DNA from 3 places in the Dactylosporangium sp. NPDC005555 genome. Region 1 is predicted to be linked to each of the others. Evidence: riboswitches for the same ligand, from Rfam matches in the RefSeq annotation. Region 1 holds a riboswitch; each other region holds the start of a gene.
The links. Region 1 has a riboswitch for thiamine pyrophosphate ahead of ABZS58_RS16160 (ECF transporter S component). Riboswitches for the same ligand answer to the same signal wherever they lie in the genome.

Region 1 (2,253 bases):
CCGGGTAGGAGCCGACCTCGGGCTCGGTCAGCAGAAACGCGGAGACCTCGCCGCCGGCGAGCCGGGGCAGGAACTTCTGCTTCTGCTCGTCGGTGCCGACGAGTTTCAGCGGCTGCGGCACGCCGATCGACTGGTGCGCGGACAGCAGCGCGCCGATCGACGGGTTGACGGAGCCGACGAGGGCGAGCGCCCGGCAGTAGTCGAGGTTGGACAGGCCGACGCCGCCGTAGCCGGGGTCGATCTTCATCCCGAAGGCGCCGAGCGAGCCGAGCTCCCGGAGAACCTCGTCGGGGATCTTCGCGTCGCGTTCGATCTGCTGGCCGTCGACGCCGCTCATGTACGAGCGCAGCCTGGCGAGAAACTCCCGGCCTGCCTCGGCGTGCTTGTCGGCGGGCGGAGGGTCGATCAGGTCGAGGCGGAAGCGGCCGAGGAACAGCTCCTTGCCGAAGCTCGGCTTGCGCCATTCCGTCTCGCGGCTGGCCTCGATGACCTTCCGTGCCTGCTGCTCCGTGTGGGCGGTCCGGGCGGTCTGAGCGGTCTGAGCGCTGGTGGCGGTCGAGTCAGAAGCGACCTGCGTCATTGCGGCACCCCCAGGTGTCAAGTCCTGTACCAGCCAGGCTATTACCCGCGAGTAGCGAAGACCATGCCTCGCCGGGAAGGATCAAGCGCCGTGATTTTGGCGACCTGAACCTTCGTGTGAAGTTCGTTCACTGTTACCGTCGGGAAACAACTCCACATCCGACAGGGGAGCGCACAGCGCTGAGAGTGCGGCCGAAAGCCGCAGACCCTTGAACCTGATCTGGGTAATGCCAGCGCAGGAAGCTCGGTCACCTCACGCAACACACCACGTCCAGGCGATCTGGACGTGGTGTCGCGTCTCCTTCTGGCTCACCCCCGATCCAGGAGGCACCGAAATGGAAACTCGTTGGCGGACCGTCGACATCATCGTCGCGTCGGTCATCGCGGTGGCGTTCGCCGCCGTGTTCTACGCGTGGAACAACCTGTGGAACGCCATGGACAGCGTCGCGCTGCCGTGGCGGGCCTTCATCTACGGCGTGTGGCTGATCCCGGGCGTGCTCGGCCCGCTGGTCATCCGCAAGCCGGGCGCCGGGCTCTACACGGAGTTCGTCGCGGCCCTCGTCTCGGCGCTGTTCGGCTCGACCTGGGGCCTCGGCGTGCTGCTGTCCGGCCTGGTGCAGGGCGTCGGCGGCGAGTTCGGCTTCGCGTTCACCGGCTACCGCAGCTTCAGGCTCGGCAACGCCGTCGTCGCGGGGGCGCTCGCGGGCGGCGGCGCGGCGCTGCTGGACCTCAACGTGTACTACGGCGCGTTCAGCAACACGGACAAGGCCCTGTACGCGGCGATCGTCATGGTCAGCGGCGCGGTGATCGCGGGCGCCGGCTCGTGGGCGCTGCAGCGTTCCCTGGCGACGACCGGTGTCCTGGACCGGTTCCCCTCGGGCCGCGAACGGGCCGCGGTCTGAGCGCCGCATGAGCGGCCAGCGCAGCGGCTCGGGCCGCTCATCATGTGACAGTTCTGGCTCAGGCCGACGCCGGAGCGAAGCGGAGGTGGCGGCATGAGCGGTCAGCGGAGCGTCTCGGGCCGCTCATCATGTGACAGTTCTGGCTCAGGCCGACGCCGGAGCGAAGCGGAGGTGGCGGCCTGAGCAGGGTCGAGTTCAAGGGATTCGGGTGGCGGCACGCCGGGCGCAAGGCCTGGGCGGTCCGCGACTTCGACCTGCGGATCGAACACGGCGAGCGGGTCCTCCTGGCCGGTGCCTCCGGTGCCGGGAAGAGCACCCTGCTCGCCGCCCTCGCCGGCCTGCTCGCCGAGGACTCCGGCGAGCAGGAAGGTGAGGTCCTCGTCGACGGCGCCCCGGCCCGGCAGCGCAGGGCCGGCACCGGGATCGTGTTCCAGGACCCGCAGACGCAGCTCGTGATGAGCCGCTGCGGCGACGACGTCGCGTTCGGCCTGGAGAACCGTGGGGTGCCCCGCGCCGGGATCTGGCCGCGGGTCGACGCCGCGCTCGCCTCGGTCGGCTTCCCGTACGACCGCGACCGGGACACCGCCGCGCTGTCCGGCGGGGAGCAGCAGCGGCTCGCGATCGCCGGCGTGCTCGTGTCGCGGCCCGGTCTGCTCCTGCTCGACGAACCGACCGCCAATCTCGATCCGGAGGGTGCGCAGCTGGTACGAGCGGCGCTCGGCAAAGCGCTGCACGACGTCGACGCCACCATGATCCTCGTCGAGCACCGCCT
Region 2 (2,253 bases), on a different contig from region 1:
CGCCACCGCCCGCGACCCTGCTTCGGCCCGCCGGGCGGTCCTCGACGGCGCCACCTATCTCGGCGTCGGCCCGGCGTGGGCGACCACCACGAAAACCGGCCTGCCACCCGCCATCGGCCTGCCCGGCGTGCGCGCCGTCGTCGAGGCGGTCGACGTGCCGGTCATCGCCATCGGCGGCGTCACCCCCTCCCGGGCGGCCGAACTGTTCGCGGTGGGCGCGCACGCGGTCGCCGTGGTCGGCGCGATGAGCGGCGCCCCGGACCCGGCCGCCGCGGCCGCCGAGTTCGCCGCCGTCCTCGCCGGGGCGTCGCGGTGAAGGTCGGGGTGATCGGGGGTGGGATCGTCGGGCTCAGTGTCGCGTGGGAGCTGGCGCGGCGCGGGGAGCAGGTCACCGTCTACGACGCCGACCCGGCGCGCGGGGCGGGCCGGGTCGCGGCCGGGATGCTGGCGCCGACCGCGGAAACCGCCTTCGGCGAGGAAGCGCTGCAGGGGCTGATGCTCGATTCGATGCGGCGCTGGCCCGGCTTCGCGGCGGAGCTGAGCGCCGCGACCGGGATGCCGCTCGGATACCGGACCGAGGGGACGCTGCTCGTCGCGCTCACCGAGGACGACCTGACCGAGGTACGGCGGCTCGTCGACTACTACCGGCGGGCCGGCACGCCGGTCGAACCCCTCGCCGGGCGGGCGCTCCGGGAGCTCGAACCCATGCTCAGCCCCCGGATCCGCGGCGGCGCGCGGGCCGCCGGTGACCATCAGGTCGACCCGCGGCTGCTCCTGGCGGCGCTGCGGTCGCAGCGGCTGCCGATCCGGCGAGTCCAGAAGGACGTCCACGATCCGTCCAGCCTGCGGGACGATGTGATCATCGTCGCCAACGGGTGTGGGATGGCGGCGGTGACCGGGTTGCCGGTGCGGCCGGTGAAGGGGCAGCTGCTGCGGCTGCGGGGGCCGGAGCCGCTGCTCACGCACGTGGTGCGGGGCGTCGCGCTCGGCCGTCACGTGTACCTGGTGCCGCGCGCCGACGGGGAGCTGGTCGTCGGCGCGACCGAGGAGGAACGCGGGGCCGACACGACCGTGACCGCCGGCGGGGTCCTCGACCTGCTCAGACCAGCCGCGGACCTGCTGCCGGGTGTCGCCGAGCTCGCCCTCGCCGAGACCCTCGCGGGGCTGCGGCCCGGTACCCCCGACAACGCCCCGGTCATCGGCCGGCTCGAAGGAACCGGCGGGCCCGGCACCGTGTTCGTCGCGGGCGGGCACTACCGGCACGGAGTGCTCCTCGCGCCGGTCACCGCGCACGCCGTCGCCGACCTCGTGACGAAGGGATCGACGGATGTTGACCTCAGCGCGTGCGGGGTGAGCCGCTTTACCTGAGGACCGCGCCGGGGTTATGGTCAGTTCGTACCCCACGGGAGTCCGGTGTGACCGGGCTGAGAGGGGGGCTGTCAGCCCCCGACCGTCGAACCTGATCCGGATCATGCCGGCGCAGGGAGTCAGGAGTGAGCCGAATGCAGCTCGTGGTCAACGCCGTCGCCTCCGACGTGGACGACGCCGCCACCATCGCCGACGTCGTGCGTGGCCTCGCCGGGGTCGCCGACCCGCGGGGTGTCGCCGTCGCGCTCAACGGCGCCGTCGTGCCGCGCGCCGCCTGGGCCGCGACCAGGCCCGCCGACGGCGACACCATCGACATCCTCACGGCGGTCCAAGGTGGCTGAACCGGACCTGACCATCGCCGGGGAGCCGCTGAGCTCGAGGCTCATCCTCGGCACCGGCGGCGCCACCAGCCACACCGCGCTCGAGGCCGCCATCCGGGCCAGCGGCACCGCGCTCGTCACCGTCGCCCTGCGCAGGCTCGACCCGGCGGCGCCGTCGCTGCTCGACGTCGTCGAACGCTGCGGGGTGAGGATCCTGCCCAACACGGCCGGCTGCTACACCGCGATCGAGGCGGTCAGGCTCGCCCACCTGGCCCGCGAGGCGTTCGGCACGGCATGGGTGAAGCTGGAGGTCATCGGCGACGACGAGACCCTCCTCCCGGACCCGGTCGAGACCGTCGCCGCCGCGGAGCGGCTCGTCGAGGACGGGTTCACCGTGCTGCCGTACACCAGCGACGACCCGATCATCGCCCAGCGCCTCGCCGACGCGGGCTGCGCCGCGGTCATGCCGCTCGGGGCGCCGATCGGATCCGGGCTCGGCATCCGCAACCCGCACAACATCGCGCTCATCCGGCAGAAGGTCGGCGTGCCGGTCATCCTCGACGCG
Region 3 (2,253 bases), on a different contig from region 1:
GCGCCGATGTGGCGGCGGGCCGCTTCCCGGTGCCCGGCGGTCGAGGTCGATGGCGAAGCCGGCCTCCGGTCAGGCCGCGGGGCGGTCCGCGTGGGCGGCGTGGCCCAGATGGGTGGTGAACCAGGTGCGGGCGTGGTGGGCGGTCTCGGTCAGGGTGCCGGGCTCTTCGAACAGATGCGTGGCGCCCGGCACGACGACGAGTTCGTTGGGGCACCGCAGCCGGCGCTGTGCGGCCCGGTTGAGCGCCAGCACCTGCGTGTCCATGGCGCCGACGATGAGCATCGTGGGTGCGGTGACGGCGGGCAGCCGCGGTCCGGCGAGGTCCGGGCGGCCGCCGCGGGAGACGATCGCGTCGACGCCGGCGCGCGGCTCGCTCGCGGCCCACAGTGCCGCCGCGGCGCCTGTGCTGGCGCCGAACCATCCGATGCTCAGGTCCCGGCTCCACGGCTGATCGTGCGCCCAGGCGGTGACGCCGGCGAGCCGTCCGGCGATCAGTTCGACGTCGAACACGTTGGCTCTGCTCGCCGCCTCGTCCGGGGTGAGCAGGTCGAAGAGCAGGGTGCCCAGGCCAGCCTGGTTGAGGATGAGCGCCACGTACTGATTGCGCGGGCTGTGGCGGCTGCTGCCGCTGCCGTGCGCGAACAGCACCAGCCCGCTCGCCTTCGGCGGCAGGCTGAGGCGTCCGGTGGAGGTCATGTTGCCGACGCTGACCGCGATCTTCTCGTCGTGGGCGCGGAACCGGCCGACCGGCCGGGCGGCGGTTGCCGGCTCGGTGACCTCCGGACGGGCGGCAGCCCGGGCAAGCAGCCCGCGAACCTCGTCATCGGAGGTGGCGGCGAAGTCGGCGTACCATTCGCCGACCGACGACAGCCGTCGCGGGTCCCGTACGCAGACCACCTCGTCGGCCACGTCCTCCAGCGGCTCGATGAGGCCCGCCGGTACGACGGGGACGGCCAGGACGGTGCGGGCCGCGCCGCGGGCACGGGCCACCTGGCAGGCCGCTCTGGCGGTGGAGCCGGTGGCGACGCCGTCGTCGATGATGACCGCGGTGCGCCCGTCGAGGTCCTGCGCCGGATGGTCCCCGCGCAGCCGCCGGGCACGGCCGGCCAGCGCCGCCCGCTCGGATCCCTCGACCGCCGCCAGCTCGTCGGGGGAGACGCCGACGTGGCGGATCACCCGCGGGTTGAGGATGCGGATGCCGTCTTCGCCGATCGCACCCATGCCGAGCTCGGGTTGCGCCGGAGCGCCGAGCTTCCGTACGACGATCACGTCGAGCGGGGCCCGGAGCGCTTCGGCCACCTGATAGGCGACCGGCACGCCACCCCGCGGCAGGCCCAGCACCACGACGTTCTGTCCGCGCAGATGGGACAGCTTGCCGGCGAGCTGCCGGCCCGCATCGACACGGTCGGCGAAGACCCGGTTGCCCCTGATCATCTTCCCCTCCTGGCGCCACGCTCTCCTGGCGCGCCCTCCGGCACCCAGGCCGCGAGCCGGAGGGCCGCGAGAGACCTACGAGGCGGTTTCCCTTCGCCAGCATTGCCTGGATCAGGTGGTGGGGATCGCCGTCCGGCCGTCCGGTCGTTCAGCCTCTCAGCTCAACTGTCACCCAGCTGGGCTCTCCCGCACGTCTCGTAGGCCTACGTCCCAACCTACGCCGGCGGTGCCCCCAGTGCGGGGTGAGTCATAGGAGCATCCGGCGGCCCGTCAATTGCGGACCGCCCGGGTCCGCGGCGGGTCGGTGGGCGTGCCGGGTGCGGCCTCGACATCGGCGGTGTGCGCCCGTTGCGTCAGGAGACGGTCCGTTCCTGCCGGGACGGCGCCGGCGCGGCCGTGTCGGGCTCGTCCGGAAGGCGTATCGGCGGCCGGCGCGGCGGCGGGGCGGGCTGCGACCCGATGGGCCGCCAGTGCTGCCGCCAGGGGTGCCAGCACCAGCAGCGGCACCGTGAAGCGCAGGTCGATGACCGACAGTGTGACGCCCAGCAACAGGAGGGACAGGCTCATGCCGGCCAGCAGGACGCTGTCGGCGGCCTCCCGGCGGCCGGACCGCCGTCCCTCGGCCCGTCTTCGCCGCGCCGCCGCGGCGAAGACGAACAGGGCGAGCGCGACCAGGGCGGACGGCGGCGTCACGAAGGTCTGCCCGTAGGCCCACAAGGCGCTGTTCAACGTCGTGACCGTGGGCGCGGCGCCGCCGGCGCCCGCCGGCTCGAAGCCGGTGACCATGAGCGTCGCCGTGCAGTCGCTCAGCTCGTTGCC

Region 2: it holds a riboswitch for thiamine pyrophosphate, as region 1 does, so the genes downstream of both, thiS (sulfur carrier protein ThiS) here and ABZS58_RS16160 (ECF transporter S component) in region 1, are expected to answer to the same signal.
Region 3: it holds a riboswitch for thiamine pyrophosphate, as region 1 does, so the genes downstream of both, ABZS58_RS32210 (phosphoribosyltransferase family protein) here and ABZS58_RS16160 (ECF transporter S component) in region 1, are expected to answer to the same signal.

Annotation. Positions count from the first base shown of each region.
Region 1 covers NZ_JBEXDG010000012.1:64,716-66,968, forward strand. The annotation lists gene ABZS58_RS16155 (acyl-CoA dehydrogenase family protein) at 1-580, opposite strand, end outside; TPP riboswitch at 734-839, shown strand; gene ABZS58_RS16160 (ECF transporter S component) at 915-1,481, shown strand; gene ABZS58_RS16165 (ABC transporter ATP-binding protein) at 1,661-2,253, shown strand, end outside.
Region 2 covers NZ_JBEXDG010000027.1:65,100-67,352, forward strand. The annotation lists gene thiE (thiamine phosphate synthase) at 1-316, shown strand, start outside; gene thiO (glycine oxidase ThiO) at 313-1,368, shown strand; TPP riboswitch at 1,394-1,504, shown strand; gene thiS (sulfur carrier protein ThiS) at 1,503-1,709, shown strand; gene ABZS58_RS28060 (thiazole synthase) at 1,702-2,253, shown strand, end outside.
Region 3 covers NZ_JBEXDG010000035.1:45,011-47,263, reverse strand. The annotation lists gene ABZS58_RS32215 (hydrolase) at 70-696, opposite strand; partial or broken gene ABZS58_RS32210 (phosphoribosyltransferase family protein) at 814-1,434, opposite strand; TPP riboswitch at 1,506-1,632, opposite strand; gene ABZS58_RS32205 (hypothetical protein) at 1,705-2,253, opposite strand, start outside.